DNA from 2 places in the Priestia sp. MDV22-iso46 genome. Region 2 is predicted to be linked to the other one. Evidence: riboswitches for the same ligand, from Rfam matches in the RefSeq annotation. Region 2 holds a riboswitch; the other holds the start of a gene.
What was found. A riboswitch is a leader RNA that binds a small molecule or an ion and turns the genes downstream of it on or off. The one in region 2 is predicted to bind S-adenosylmethionine.
Positions count from the first base shown of each region.

Region 1 (7,500 bases), on a different contig from region 2:
CATATAAAAAGGCAATATACAGAAGCGTTTCATAGCCAATGAAAACGAGCGCATTAGGCGAATTACTTTCAATAAGAAAAGGAACTAGTACGCCTCCAACCGCGCTAATAATACCTAATGCCTGTGAACGATAAAAGACTGTCGCGATAATCCCTAGGATAATCCAGCTCGCATTTAGTATAAAAGCAAGCGTTGGTCCCGCTAAATGATACAGGCTATGCATCGCAAACGTCGTTAACATGAGAATAGGAATAGCTCCTCCTACAAGTACTCGCCCGAGCACCAACCTGCCCTTTTTAATTTGGAAACGACCTGTCACAGCAAAACCTATTGAAACAACGAAACCGAGAACAACTTTTGCTTTTTCATTCATTAACCCATAGTCAGAGGCTGCTTTAAATCCCCATAATACGCCAATAATAAATACAAAAATAAAAATTCTCGGCAGCCATGTTTGAAAAAGGACTTTTTCCCAATCAACAGGTTCTTCTATTGCCTGTGAGCTTTTAGCTGCTGTTTGAGCAGGAAGTTTAGTGGTCTCCTCGCACTGCTTGGGAGGAGCGTGAACTGTTTTTGATCTTGGAGAATTTGTTTTATATACGAGCGACTTTAGCCTAGCTACGTCTTCTTCTAAACTGCTTATTTTTCGTTCAAGTTCTTCTATTCTTTCTTTTTCCATATTTCCTCACCCTTTCTCTTTAAAGTATTTGTGATGTTTATATGTATATCTTACAGCGCTTAACTATTATACTATTAAAAGGAATATCTCTTAGAAACATTCTATTTTTAGCAAAAAAAAATACAGCGCCCTTTTCAAAAGAAAAGTTCGTTGTATAGGATGTGCTGCATTTTTTATGTCACTTTCTCGCTGTATGTACTATGAAATCCCGCTTCGATGTGGGCTACTTGAAAGCTATGGTGACCAATTAAATATTTAACAATATCCACACGGTCAATTTTACCGGGCTTATTGTTCATTGCTTCTCGCACCATAGATTGAAATGTTTCTTTGCAAAACTTCTTTTCATGAAGCAGAATCGTTTCACAATACTCTTCATGGTCTCCCTCTGAAATACGATAATAATGCATTTCTTTCACCCCTTTTTAATGGTATACCTATTACATACCCCAAATATTGCTATTTTAACAAATTAATTTTATTATTCTTTATTTTTCTATATATATGGTTTATAGGGCAACGTTTCGAAACTCGTCGTTATAAATGCTAATTTGAAGCCGCTGAGAAAAACGTTCTTGTTCGATATATGTTTCAGGCATTAATCCAACAGGATATACCTTAGGGTTTTCGCCACTGCCTAATATGTATACATACATCTTTCCTTCGCTTGTATATCGAACCTTCGTCGAAATACCCCCTTGCCCTTGAAGAGGCGCATAAACAGCTCTTACATTATCTCTTATTTCTTGTACAAACCCATGTAGTTCAATATCAGAATCATAATAATGGTTTGCTTCATACAAGCCGTAAATACGAGACTTATCGATATCACATAATATGTTCCAAAATTCAGATAAATTTTCTTGGAACAACACTTGAATAAAATTTCGTGCAGCTTCTTGCTGTTCGTTTGTTAATTCTTTTGTTAGCGCAAACTCTTCATTTTTTAACATCTCAGTCACCTCCCTTTTGTATGTAATACGACAAGAGATAAAAATAACCTCTTTTTTTCAACTTATTAGCAAGCAATTTATTTTTTTACATTAAAAATTGAAAAGTTATTTTGACTAAGGCGTCAGAATAACTTTTCAATTACTGTAGAATAATTACGTAAAGTATTCGATTTTTGCATTCGGAAAATACTGATCAATGTAATATTCCAACGTCTCTCTTAATTCTTGTTCTTCATCTTTTGCGTATACATATTTTCCAATTCCGTAACGCCCCCATTTGTAGCGGCGCTCCTCTTCATTCATCTCAAGCTTTGTTTTCGGATAATTTTTCTCGATTACCCGCTTGGCCGGCTTGGTAAAGCGATGCTGAATCATTTCAAACGTAATATCATCTCTTGACTCCTCAGGTATAGAGGCGTCAAGCTTTTCAAACAACTGACGGTATCCCTCTTGCCAACCTTCATGAATGTAAATAGGCGCCACAATAAAGCCAAGTGGATATCCGGCTTTTGCAACTTTATTAGCAGCTTCAATCCGGTAATCAAGAGGAGATGTACCAGGTTCAAAGTTTTTTATAACATAATCTGCATTTATGCTAAAGCGGAAGCGCGTGCGACCATTATGTTTAGCATCCAATAAATGATCCACGTGATGAAATTTAGTCACAAAGCGCAGTTGACCTAGTTCACTTTCCCCAAAATATTCAATCGCGCGCTTTAATGAATGTGTCAAATGGTCAATTCCTACGATATCAGATGTACAAGCCGCTTCAAATCGCGTTATTTGAGGGGCTCTCTCCTGCATATATTGCTCTGCTTGACCTAATATTTCTTCAACATTCACGTACGTGCGAATATATGGTTTGCTTCCCATTGTTGTCTGCAAATAACAATAGTGACAGTGCCCCATACACCCTGTTGCAAACGGTATTGCATATTCAGCTGACGGTTTAGATGTATCAAATTTCAATGTTTTACGCACGCCAACTACTAAAGTCGACTTGGCATTGCGATATTTTTGCAAATCATTTTTTCCCGGTATATTACGCACTTGATTATGAGAAGTTGTTTGACGAATCTCAATTCCCATCTTCTCAAATTTTTCTTTTAATTGAACACCAAGCGGGTACTCCATTGCCCCTGGCTCAATATATACTAATTGAGGTACAAAAGGTTTTATCATCATGTACACTTCCTTTTTTCTAATATTAATAGCGTTTGAAAAACAAAAAGACTCTATCCTTGGTAATTATTTTTCAAACAAAAAAGACTCTCCGTTTAAGAGAGCCTTGCGTCAGTCATATTGTTCATAATCAAATATCTTATTATACATTTTTTCAGCTTCTTCATATGTTGAATACACGGCATCATCTTCAGCTAACAAATGATAAGACTCATGTAAAAACAGCGCCTTTTCACCTTTGTTTTCAGGATGTTCAACAATTTCAGCTTGATTAATATTTGCAACGTTTGCCGTATGAGGATTTCGGTAAATAACAAATACTTGATCTCCCACTTGATATTCTTTTTTCTCCACGATCATCATCCTTTTCTTTTTTCTTTACTCGTATGATGTCCGCTTTTGCTCATTTTATCCGGTAAAAACCCTCATAGCATCATCAAGAATTCATACGCTTTTACGCTCAATAAACCGAAAAGGGAGCTCAATTTTCTGAGGAACCTTGCTTCCCACTAATGTAAAAAGCGTTTCGCCCATTTCCTTAAGAGGAAGTTCTATCGTTGTTATTTGTAAATAAGAAGAAAGCGGATGATTATCAAAACCAATGATAGCTAACTCACCAGGAACTGAAATACCCGCTTGTTCGCACTGAGCTTTTATTCCAATAGCTACTTGATCATTTGTTACTAAAAGCGCCTGAGGCCGATTTTTCATCTGCACTAGTTTTTCCACCACTTTTTCACCATCTGTCACGTTCAAACAGCCTTGAAAAACCCATTCCGGATGATAAGGCTGATTTATTCTTTCTACATATTCTTTGTATGCTTGTTGCCGCTGCAGGCTATTTGTACCCGTCATTCTTCCAATACAGTAGCCAATATCCGTATATCCTTTTTCTTTTAAATACATAAGCGCCTGCTTAAAAGCTGCATAATGATCAACGTATACGGAGCGAATAGAACGATTCTGTACGTTTTCGCACACGGCTATCGGCCCGTGCTGCTGATAATATTCAATCGTGCTCCAGCTGCTTGCTCTAGAACAAATAATCACTCCATCAACTTGCTTTGTTTTCAGCATATGAAGCGCTTCTTCTTCTTTTTTCACATCATAGTTCGTCTGACAAATAACAAGCTGATACTGCTTTTCTAACGCTTTAGATGCCACTCCTTCTAAAAGCAGACTAAAATACGGATGATTAATAAAAGGCAAGACGACGGCAATCATATTTGTTTTCCCTTTTGATAAGTGAACGGCATTAATGTTTTGTTCATAATTAAGTTCGTGAATAACCTGCTCTACCAGCCGGCGTTTCTCTTCTTTTACATACGGATGATGATTTAGCACCCGGGATACAGTCGAAACAGATACACCCGCTTTTTTTGCGATATCTCGGATATTTGTCATGTTTTCACCTTTTTCTCTTGCGCTGAAACGCGTTTCATACTTTATTCTCATTATAAAGTGAAACAGCAAGAAGCTAAACCCGTTACCATCGTGTTTTTATTCATTTACGTAAGGAGGTCATTTCATGGGTATTTTATTATTTATTTTATTATGCGGAATTGAAATTGGAGGAGCGACTTATGCACTTAAACAAAATGAGACGCTTTGGAAGGAGTTAGATGAAGAAAAGCCGACTGATTTTTTCAAACAGTAAAAAACCCTTAAAAAGAACATTCTTTTTAAGGGTTTCATATTACGCAGCTTCTTTAGATGACTTAGACTTTTTATTTAAACGAGGAAATCCAATTACAATCGCAATGATTCCGCAAACCGCTGTTAACATTGGATAGAATGTAAATGGAATAATCTCAATCGGTGAAACTTTAGCAAACCCTGCTGCGAGAAGCATTTGTGCGCCGTAAGGGATAAGCCCTTGAACGCTGCATGAAAACAAGTCCAGCAGACTGGCTGATTTACGATTATCAATTGAATACTTATCAGAGATTTCTTTTGCTAACGGACCTGCTGTAATAATTGAAATCGTGTTATTAGCCGTCGCTAAATTAGTTAAACTTACCAGTCCGGCGATGCTGAATTCTCCGCCTTTTTTTGTTTGAATGCGTCGTGTTAATAAATTCAATAAGAACTGAATACCGCCATTATAGCGAATAAGCTCAACCATTCCGCCAATTAACAGAGATAAAATAATTAACTCTGACATTCCGCCAATACCTTCTGTCACAGTTTTAGCAAGAGAAGAAAGCGTGTAGCTTCCGTCAGCTAATCCAATCACGCCGGCTAGCACAATTCCTCCGGTTAAAATGCTTAATACGTTTGCACCAAATACTGCAGCAATGAGTACGCCGATATAAGGCAAGATTTTAAACCAGCTGAAATCTTTAATTTCTACTGATGACGTGTTTCCTAGCGTCATTACAAGCAATAGAATCACTGTAACAATCGCTGCAGGAAGTACGATAAAAAAGTTTACTTTCAATTTATCTGTCATATTTGTTTTTTGCGTACGAACTGCCGCAATCGTTGTATCAGAGACAACAGATAAATTATCACCAAACATTGCACCGCCAATCACACCGGCTATTGCCAATGTAACAGAAACATGCGCTTGCTCACTGATTCCTACAGCGATAGGTCCCAGCGCAGCAATTGTTCCCATTGATGTTCCCATCGAAATTGAAATGAATGCGCCAATAACAAAGATTCCTGCTACGACTAAGCTTTGCGGAAGCACAGAAAGCGCTAAGTTTACCGTTGAATCCACAGCTCCCATGCCTTTAGCGACTTCAGAAAAAGCACCTGCTAAAATAAAAATAAGCACCATAATAATGATATCAGGATGTCCTGCTCCTTTAGCAAAACGCTCCACTTTTACATTAAGTGAATCTTTGCGGTTCATAGCCAGCGCCACAATGGCTGCAATGATAATGGCTACTAATACAGGCAGCTTATAAAAGTCTCCCGTTATAATTCCTGATCCGACAAACAGGACTAAAAAGACGCCCAGCGGTAACAGCGCCCAGCCGTTTCCTTTTTGTTGTTCCATTCTTAACACCTCTTGTTTACGTAATAAAAAAAGACCTCTTCTTATTGATAAGAAGAGGTCTCTTATTTTGTATCATAAGATTACCCTTCTCATCTTCCAAACGAAACATCGTCTGCTGGATTTGGCACCGCACTGCGTACAGCCAGTTGCCGAGACATCATAGGGCCAGTCCCTCCGTCTCTCTTGATAAGAAGTTTATAGTTGTTTTAAAAATAGTCTTTCACTACTGTAATCTCTTTTTATTTAATTGTCAAATGCTATTTCAGAAAAATATATAGTGCGAAAATTCTCACATCAATTAGCTACGTCTCGTTTTAAAAACGCTGCCCAAGCTACGCCCATAAAGAAGACAAAGTGTGCAACTAAGACGAAGATTGAAAATGGAATCGTCATGCCGTCAAACATCGTCTTCATTCCGTCCATATACTGTACAAAGTTCGTGTTGGCAAATAATAAAAATTTCCCCCACCATAAACCTAGCTCTGATACTAGTCCTGTTACAGCTTTTGCGCCGATACTTACGACAATAGCCAGACTGGAAGCAAGCGCGCTGTTTCTAAATAAAGACGACAGCATGAATGCGAACGTCATCATCATAAACGTTTCCATATACGCACTGTCATACGTAAGCGTAATGTTTTTAAGCAGCTGCGCATCTCCTTCTAGACTGGTAAATCCAAAGAACAATGCTCCCCATACAAACGAAAAAAGCAAATAGCTCAGTAAATAATACAAGCTAATTAAAATGAGGGTTAGGTACTTGGATGCTAAAATCGTTGAACGTCTAGCAGGGCGAATTAAAAGAAGCTTAATGGTACCTGCCTCAAACTCTTTTGCAACCATTGACCCTCCAACAGCAAGAGCAAAAAATTGAACGAGAATCAGCATACCTGAACTAAATGACAGGAAGTTCAAAATGTTGTCTTCTGTTCCTGCACTGTTTGCTACTTTCTTCATTAATAGAGCCATACAAAGAGTCAAAATACCGATGGTAATAAACGTGATTTTTGTACTTCTTTTGTGAAACCATTTCATGTGTTCATTTTGAATTAGCTTAAGCATGGTGCTCTCCTTCCGTAACGGACATAAACGAATCTTCAAGCGTCTCATACACAGGAGTGATTCGGTAGACTAAAATATCGCTGTCCACTAATTTTCTATTGACAGCTGGAATTTGCTCTTTCACAATTGCTACGTCAATAATATTTGATCTCATCGTTACTTCAAATTCTTGTGATAAAAATTCCGCTGCTTTTTGCGCGTCAGACACCTCAAATTCTACAAACATTCCTTGATCTTGGCGATTTGGAGATAGATCTTGAACGGCTTTTAACTCACCGTCTTGAATAATGCCAACGCGGTCACATAGTGCTTCTACTTCTTTTAATAAGTGGCTCGCGATCAAGATCGATATTCCTTCTTCCCTGCAAAGCGTTTGTAAATATGTACGAAACTCTCTCATTCCCGCTGGGTCTAGACCATTTGTTGGTTCGTCTAGTAAAAGCAATGCAGGCTTATGTAAAATAGCTTGAGCCACTCCTAAACGCTGTCTCATCCCAAGAGAATACGTCTTCACTTTTGCATGAATGCTGTTTTCAAGCTTTACTAAAGCAATGACTTCATCCAAGCGTTCTGATGTGATGCCTTCATGCATATTAGCAAAGTGTTTTAAATTTTGA
Region 1 covers NZ_JBZVWT010000001.1:722,734-730,233, forward strand. Annotated here, with positions in the region: gene AC4NPH_RS03775 (DUF2339 domain-containing protein) at 1-679, opposite strand, end outside; gene AC4NPH_RS03780 (hypothetical protein) at 853-1,089, opposite strand; gene AC4NPH_RS03785 (hypothetical protein) at 1,189-1,632, opposite strand; gene splB (spore photoproduct lyase) at 1,786-2,814, opposite strand; gene AC4NPH_RS03795 (transcriptional regulator SplA domain-containing protein) at 2,926-3,174, opposite strand; gene AC4NPH_RS03800 (LacI family DNA-binding transcriptional regulator) at 3,259-4,218, opposite strand; gene AC4NPH_RS03805 (hypothetical protein) at 4,343-4,471, shown strand; gene AC4NPH_RS03810 (Na+/H+ antiporter NhaC family protein) at 4,511-5,821, opposite strand; SAM riboswitch class I at 5,908-6,014, opposite strand; gene AC4NPH_RS03815 (ABC transporter permease) at 6,116-6,883, opposite strand; gene AC4NPH_RS03820 (ABC transporter ATP-binding protein) at 6,876-7,500, opposite strand, start outside.
Region 1: it holds a riboswitch for S-adenosylmethionine, as region 2 does, so the genes downstream of both, AC4NPH_RS03810 (Na+/H+ antiporter NhaC family protein) here and AC4NPH_RS15825 (hypothetical protein) in region 2, are expected to answer to the same signal.

Region 2 (7,500 bases):
ATTTTCCATAAGTTTCTTTAACGTTTCCTCATGAGAAGACAGGTCAATTCTCAGCTTTTCTTTGTAATTCTTCGCTAGTTCATCAATGACTAGCATTGCTGCTTCAGCGTTTGGAGCAACTACAGGACCAATCACGATATTGCTTGGGGTACGAACCGCTAAACCATAACCCGTCATTTTATTTTGTTCGTTTTGTAAGACAACTGCTTTTTCAGCTTGCTGAATTCTACTTTTTAAAAATAGCTTTCTATTATCTCCAAATGCTGCTTCATCAAGCTTTACAACCTCTTTGAAGTCCCTTCTCGTTAAGGATCGTGTATAAACCCCTGAAGCTTTAAATGCTCTTGGTATGTATTCACTGCTTATATATTTACTTACATAGTCCACGGTTTTAAACCCTGCTTTTTTATATAAGTGCTCACCTTCTTTTGTCGCAATTAAGTAGGCATTCACCTCAGGGGAAAGAGTTTGCAAACAGTGCTTCATGAGCTGCCCGGCTAACCCTTGTTTTCGGTAATCTTTTCTCACAATTACCATTCCTATAAAAGCTGACTGATTTTTATACAAAATTACTGCTACGCTTGATACAATGTTACCTTTCTCATTTCTATGACCAAATACGTCTCCAGATGAAAAAATCGTATGTAAATCCGCTTCGCTATAATCCCATTTTTCCAACTTAGATAGCACTAGCAAATCCTTTATGTCTTTTTCACTAAATCTTTCTATCATTTCTGCCTATTTCCTCCCAACTTTTCGATGCACTGTACGGCGTTAAAAAGCGTAAAACTAACATACTTATCCACTTTCAATTACCACTTAATCATTAACGAATTCTCTAACTAAATAGTACAGAATAAATAGAATATTTTCTACATTATTCATACGTACCAATGATCCCTTAAAACAAACTAATCATTCGCACATAAATTAATGAAAAAAGACCTCTTTCCAAGAAAGAGGTCTTTTCTTTTATTTCACTAGCTTTTGCTCAGCTGCAGCTGAACCTTGACTTCGTTTGTGGAATCCTTTTGCATAGTACGCGATAATAAGACCGATAAACCATAATGGTCCGATGACAACTGCAATTCTAGTATCTGGATTATATGCCATGAGAACCACCACCAGCGCTAGGAACGCAAGTGACACATAAGATGTTAACGGAAATAAAGGCATTTTATATTTCAGCTTTGCCTCTTCACCTGTTTTTAACGTTTTGCGATACTTAATTTGAGAAAGCAAAATAATTCCCCATGTCCAAATCGCACCGAATGTTGCAATGCTTGTTACCCACGTAAATACTTTGGCAGGCACAATGTAGTTTAACGCTACTCCCACTAATAAAGCACCCGCTGATGCTAAAACAGCTTTTCCCGGTACGCCGCCTTTTGTAAGCTGGCCGTATCCTTTTGGTGCTTCTCCGTGCTCTGCTAAGTTAAACAGCATACGGCCTGTACTAAAAATACCGCTGTTACAAGAAGAAAGAGCTGCTGTTAGCACGACAAAGTTAATAATACCAGCCGCCGCTGGAATGCCGATTTTTTCAAATGTTAATACAAAAGGGCTTCCCTGTGAACCGATTTCTTGCCACGGATAAATCGACATAATGACAAATAATGCACCAACGTAGAAAATAAGAATACGCCAAAAGACAGAATCAATCGCTCTTGCTAGAGATTTTTCCGGATTTTTCACTTCTCCCGCGGTAACGCCGATCATTTCAATTCCTAAATATGCAAACATGACCATTTGCAGCGACAGCAAAATGCCTTTAAATCCGTTCGGGAACAGTCCGCCGTTGTCCCACAAGTTTTTGATACCAGTCGCAACGCCGCCGTTGCCGATTCCAAACACAATCATTAATAATCCAACGGCAATCATTAATACAATCGCTAAAATTTTAATAAGTGCAAACCAAAATTCCAGTTCACCATATGCCTTAACAGCTAAGAAGTTAACCGTTGTCATGATAACAAGCGCCGATAACGCCCAAATCCAGTTTGGTACATCCGGATACCAATACCCCATATAAATACCAACGGCTGTAATTTCAGCCATACATGTTACAACCCATAAAAACCAGTAGTTCCAACCTGTTAAATAACCGGCAAGCGGCCCTAAGTAGTCGCGTGCGTACTTACTGAATGAACCTGCAACAGGTTTTTGAATCGCCATTTCTCCAAGTGCTCTCATAATAAAAAACATAATCATTCCGCTAAATCCGTACGCCAATAATATTCCCGGTCCTGCTAATTTAATAGCAGATGCAGATCCAAGAAACAGTCCTACCCCTATGGCTGCTCCTAAGGACATCAGCGTCACATGTCTTTCTTCTAACCCGCGTTTCAATTCTTTCCCCTGAGTTTTCCCCTGCATAAACGTCTCCCCTTTTTCCAATCTGTCAAAACGAGATGAACACAGCCTTTTTTGTTAGCGCTTTCATATAAGTTTGTGCTAAAAGACAGCTAGGCTGTATATTTGTATTCTATCACCTTTCTCTCACTTTTCTTTTGTCGAAAAACAAAAAAATTATCTTATCATTTTGTTTAAACGCACAATTAGACATAGGCCCTGCTATTTTAATATGTATTTATTATTGCACTTAAGCAATAGTATTTTAAAAAAATAGAAAAACGCCGACTCAACTCCGTCAGCGCATCGTTCATTTTATGCTTTTTTATAAAAACTAGCATTTATCTCGCGGGTTCAAAAGTTTTACAGCCAGGTTCTTCCGTTTCAGAAACATGGTGACTACTTTCAGGACTCACAACGTAAATGGACTCTGCACTGCATTTATTTCCGGATTTCCAATACATGCACTCATTCACTTCACATAATACACCTTGGGCCACTGTTATCCCTCCTTTGCTTGTCTTATCTATTTACTACCCGAAATATAACGATTCTAACATTTTCACGCAAAAAAACCGCTTGTTTATCAAGCGGATCTTTTTATTGCGTGTGTTCAACATACTGTTTTTTAGCTAAATATAACTCACGGCTCAGCGTGATCCGCCGTTCTCTCAAGTGCCTTAATTTAGTCTGAAATTGTTCGTTAGTTGGCTCTTTTTGAATCAAGCGATACGTAAAAGAAATATCTTCATTTAACTGTTTAAAATCTTCCCATATCTCTTGAACTAGGGCGGATTGTTTTTCTTCAAATGAACGATTTTGCTGCGTTTTTAGCGCAGCTAAAGTTTCCTGCTGCCACGTTTCGTCTTTTATTTCTTTGGCTAATAAGTATAGATCTAAATAATCATCAGTGCTTAACGCTGTTTGTCTACTGTTCAATGTCCTCACCTTTTCTATACGAAATGTTTCTTCCTAAGAAGAGGATTTCATCATAGAAAAAGATTCCTCTTCTTATCTGTCAGAGCTAGGCTATGCTGGAATTAGCACCATTCAATAATTGTGGTTGCTGAGGCTTCAAAGGGCCAGTCCCTCCACCTCTCTAGATAAGAATATTTCGTTTTTAAATTATTTCTGGCTATTCTAATATGTTTTATAGGTTACGTCAATAGCTTTTCAATAAAAAGAAAAAAGAAGTAAAATATGGTATGATTTCATAAAGGATGGTGAGCACATGAAACGATATATGTTATCTGCTTTTTTGGGAAGCTTGCTGCTGCTTCTTACTATTGCTTTTTCATCTACTTTCCATATTGCAATTGTCAAAACAACGGGAAGCATCGGAGGAATTATTTTAGCTGCGGCAGCTTTAGTTATGAACGCGCTTGAAGATCCCCCTTCCTCAGATAATACAGGTGGAGGAGCCGTTGAAGTACTAGATAAAGGAGCCGTTTGGGCTACTTATTTACTTTTACTTTCACTGCCAAACCTCATCGCGTGTATAACATCTTATGTTTTATGGACTCGCTGATATTCACCAACGTTACGGACGTTTTACCACCTGTAAGGTCATTGATATTTGTTTATCTACAAATCCAAGGTCACGATACACATGCTGTGCAAAATTCCCAGCATGAACGCTGAGTCTGATTTCAGGGTATCCTTTGATAGACAATTCATCAATTGCTTTTTGTATTAACGGCTTGGCTAAACCTTGCCCGCGGTATTCCGGTACAACATATAATTCGTAGATAAAGCCAATTTCTTCTTTTGAAAAGAAGTCGGTAGATGGGCCGATAAGAACCCAGCCTGCGAGTTTATTTTCTTGTCTTGAAACTAAATAATAACAGCCTTTTTCAAAGGCGCTACCAACTAGTTCATTTACGCGTTCAGCTGACGGATGAAACTGCTTCATTGTTCCTTCAAACAGCGCATCAGCAGATTTCGTCCGAATTTCCTGTAATTCTTCTTCAGTAGCTTTTGCAATCATTATCGATCTCTCCTTTCGTGTTCGTTTTCTACATGCGAGGATAAATTCCTGCAAAATAAAAGTCTTCGCCTAGGCGAAGACTTTTATTTAAATTCAAAATGCTCTTGATGATTACCTTGTTCGTCCGTCCAGTTGATCATGATGTCTAAGCTTGCCGCTTTTCCAGGAACAGCAAAATTCGCATAGCGAAAACGCTGACCGCTTTTGCTTAAGTTAGACCTTTCAATAGGAGAAAACAAGCTGTATTTCGCCTTATTTTTTCCTTCGTGCCGAAAAGCTTGGACCTGCACGCGCTCTACGTCTTTCCCAATGTTTTCAACGGTTAATCCATATGTATGATAGACGTTATTTTTCCACTTTAGCTGATTATCTCCCGTCATGCTCGCTTTTGTCAGTTCAACCGACCATTGTTCAGATGATTTCTTCATTGGAAGCTTCTCAATCGAAAGAGCGCTGACATGAATGGCTGCAAAAGCAAGCCAGACAAAACAAAAAGTGCTGACTGTATAAAATAGTCTTTTCATAGATTTTGATCTCCTTAGAAATTTTAGTAGTAGCATTTCCTGTTCACTTAAAAATTATGATAAACGCTTTAACAAAAAAAAGCCTCTCCATTTAGGAGAAGCTTCTTAAATTAATGCATAAGCAAATCTTTTTGTTTGTCTAATGAGTGTTTTGTATATAAATCTCTTTCAATCGCATATTTAGGACGCTGTTTCACTTCGTTAAAAATCTTGCCAATGTATTCTCCGACAAGACCCATTCCCATTAGCTGCAGGCCGCCTACAAGCCAAATGGATAAAATAAGAGACGTCCAGCCGATTTGCGTATGATCTAAATATTTTTGAATCAGCGCATAAATACCAAACGCAATACTAAAGAGAAAAGAAGCTCCTCCAAGCAGCGTCAATAAGCGTATCGGCGCTACGCTAAAAGATGTAATCCCATCGAATGCAAAAGCAAGCATTTTCTTTAACGGATATTTTGATTCGCCCGCCGTCCGTTCTTTTCGGTCATATGTGACTTCCGTGGAGCGAAATCCTACTAATGGTACAAGGCCTCGTAAAAAGACGTTTCCTTCTTTATATTTCATGAGTTCGCCAAGAGCACGTTTGCTCATGAGACGAAAATCAGCGTGATTTTGAACGAGCTGAATTCCTAGCTTATTCATAAAATGGTAAAACCCTACTGCCGTGGTTCGTTTAAAAAATGTATCGGTTTCTCTGCTGTCTCGAACGCCATATACGACTTCATACCCGAGCCAATATTTCTCCACAAAGGTACGAATGACGCTAATATCATCTTGCAAATCTGCGTCAATGGAAATGACGCAATCAGATTGCTTATGGGCTGCTTCTAGTCCTGCGAGCAAAGCATTTTGATGTCCTACATTTCGCGCTAGCTTTAACCCTTTTACAAATAAATTGCTGCAGCTTTCTTTTTCAATAAGCGACCACGTGCTGTCTTTGCTTCCATCGTCGACAAATAAAATGGTGCTTTCACTCGATACAAGACGTTCATTTATCAGTTCTTTTATTACAGTAGTTAATTGAAAAGATGTCTCTGTGAATACTTCTTCTTCGTTGTAACATGGAACAACAATCGTTAAAATAGGTCTGTTCATGTTATTGCCCCCTTACTTTGCTTCATATACATACACTTTCCAAGCGGACTGTTTATCGTTAAATGCTTTTAAAAAGTGCAAACCGTCACTTTCAGCATTTTCGATTGGAACAGCTGAAAAGATATAGCGACCGCCCATTTTCTTAAATTGGCTGATATTAAGCTGCAAATGACGGATTTTTTTCGTTGAGTCTTTTCGGTAATCATATTTTTTCCCTAGCTCGCTAACAAACACATAGCAGCGGTTGCCCCAGTGATCATAGTAGCTTTCTAACTTTTTATTTTTATCAAGCTCTTTGGCAATGATTTTGCGAAACTCATGTTTATAAGTTAACGGATAGAAGTTGTTATACGTATCTAGCGTATAAAAGCCGTTATACTGAGCAATTGATGGATGAAGCCCAATGCTTGCTACCCGATAAGATGATTTAGGTTTCCCTATATATCTGCTGATTTCATCGAATTGATGGACAGCATAAAATTCTTTGACTGACGGCTCGTGATTGTAGCGATAATAAAGCTCAGGGTTCGCTATAAATAACACAAGCAACTGTAAAACCAAACACACCCACACAAACTTTTTCCACGCTTTGCCCCGCTTCCATAAAACATAGCCGCCAACGGCAAACATCAAATAAATAATGAGCGGGCGTAAAAAATGAAATCTAGCAAAGTTAAACGTATTTAAAAGCTGAAATTTTTCTTTTAGCGGCTCCCATCCTTTATAAAACCAAAACGCATACCAAATCGACAGTAGTAGATTAAGAACAAATAACTGCAAAAACGTTTTTTCAAGCTTTCCTTTCTGATTGCGAGCGACAATCCACAGTACAATAAAAGAAAGCGGTAAAATGACAAAGGTATGAAGCGTCATTACATGTGTATGCCCAAGCGTATAGTTCTTCAAAGTAAGGCGAATGGAATGTCCGAAACTTAGAGTAGAGCTTAAAAATTCATTTCGACTCGTCGGGGCCTCCGGAAACAAAAGAGAATCAACAAGCCGGTATTCAATGAGCAGAAAGACAGCGGTCATCGCTGCAATACTGCTTAAAAAAGGCATATTCCACGCTCGTTTTTTTACTGCATCTCTTAGCCATAGCAGCCCCATCGCTGCTAAAAAGAAGAAAAACCCTAGCACAAAGCTCGCGTAAAACGGAAGCAATAAAAGAGTAAGCCATTCCTTCCACGTTCCTTCGCGGTTTCGAATGGTTAAAAACGCCCACAGCGCCAGCGGCTGTCCTAATGTACTCAGCATCCCCGAAGGCCAAAAAGGAGTAAGTGCAAAAGCAAGTGATACAAGCACTCGAATCGCATAAGCATCCTTGCTTTTGATAAAATGCTTTTTTAATAATAAGTACATTCCAATTAAAGCAAATACGCGCGTGATCGTTTGACTCAGGCTGTATGCAAGCATGGTCGGGAATAAACCATACAGCCACTGAATACCGCTAAATTCTGTTCCAAACGTATTCCTCGGCAATCCGTTAATAATTTGAGGTAATACGGCATGACTGGAGCCAAACAGCTCTCCGCTTCGA
Region 2 covers NZ_JBZVWT010000002.1:757,523-765,022, reverse strand. Annotated here, with positions in the region: gene AC4NPH_RS15840 (GNAT family N-acetyltransferase) at 1-732, opposite strand, end outside; gene alaP (alanine permease AlaP) at 973-2,376, opposite strand; gene AC4NPH_RS15830 (DUF1540 domain-containing protein) at 2,694-2,852, opposite strand; gene AC4NPH_RS15825 (hypothetical protein) at 2,953-3,300, opposite strand; SAM riboswitch class I at 3,361-3,462, opposite strand; gene AC4NPH_RS15820 (hypothetical protein) at 3,584-3,880, shown strand; gene AC4NPH_RS15815 (GNAT family N-acetyltransferase) at 3,893-4,339, opposite strand; gene AC4NPH_RS15810 (YozF family protein) at 4,423-4,863, opposite strand; gene AC4NPH_RS15805 (glycosyltransferase family 2 protein) at 4,974-5,963, opposite strand; gene AC4NPH_RS15800 (DUF6044 family protein) at 5,976-7,500, opposite strand, start outside.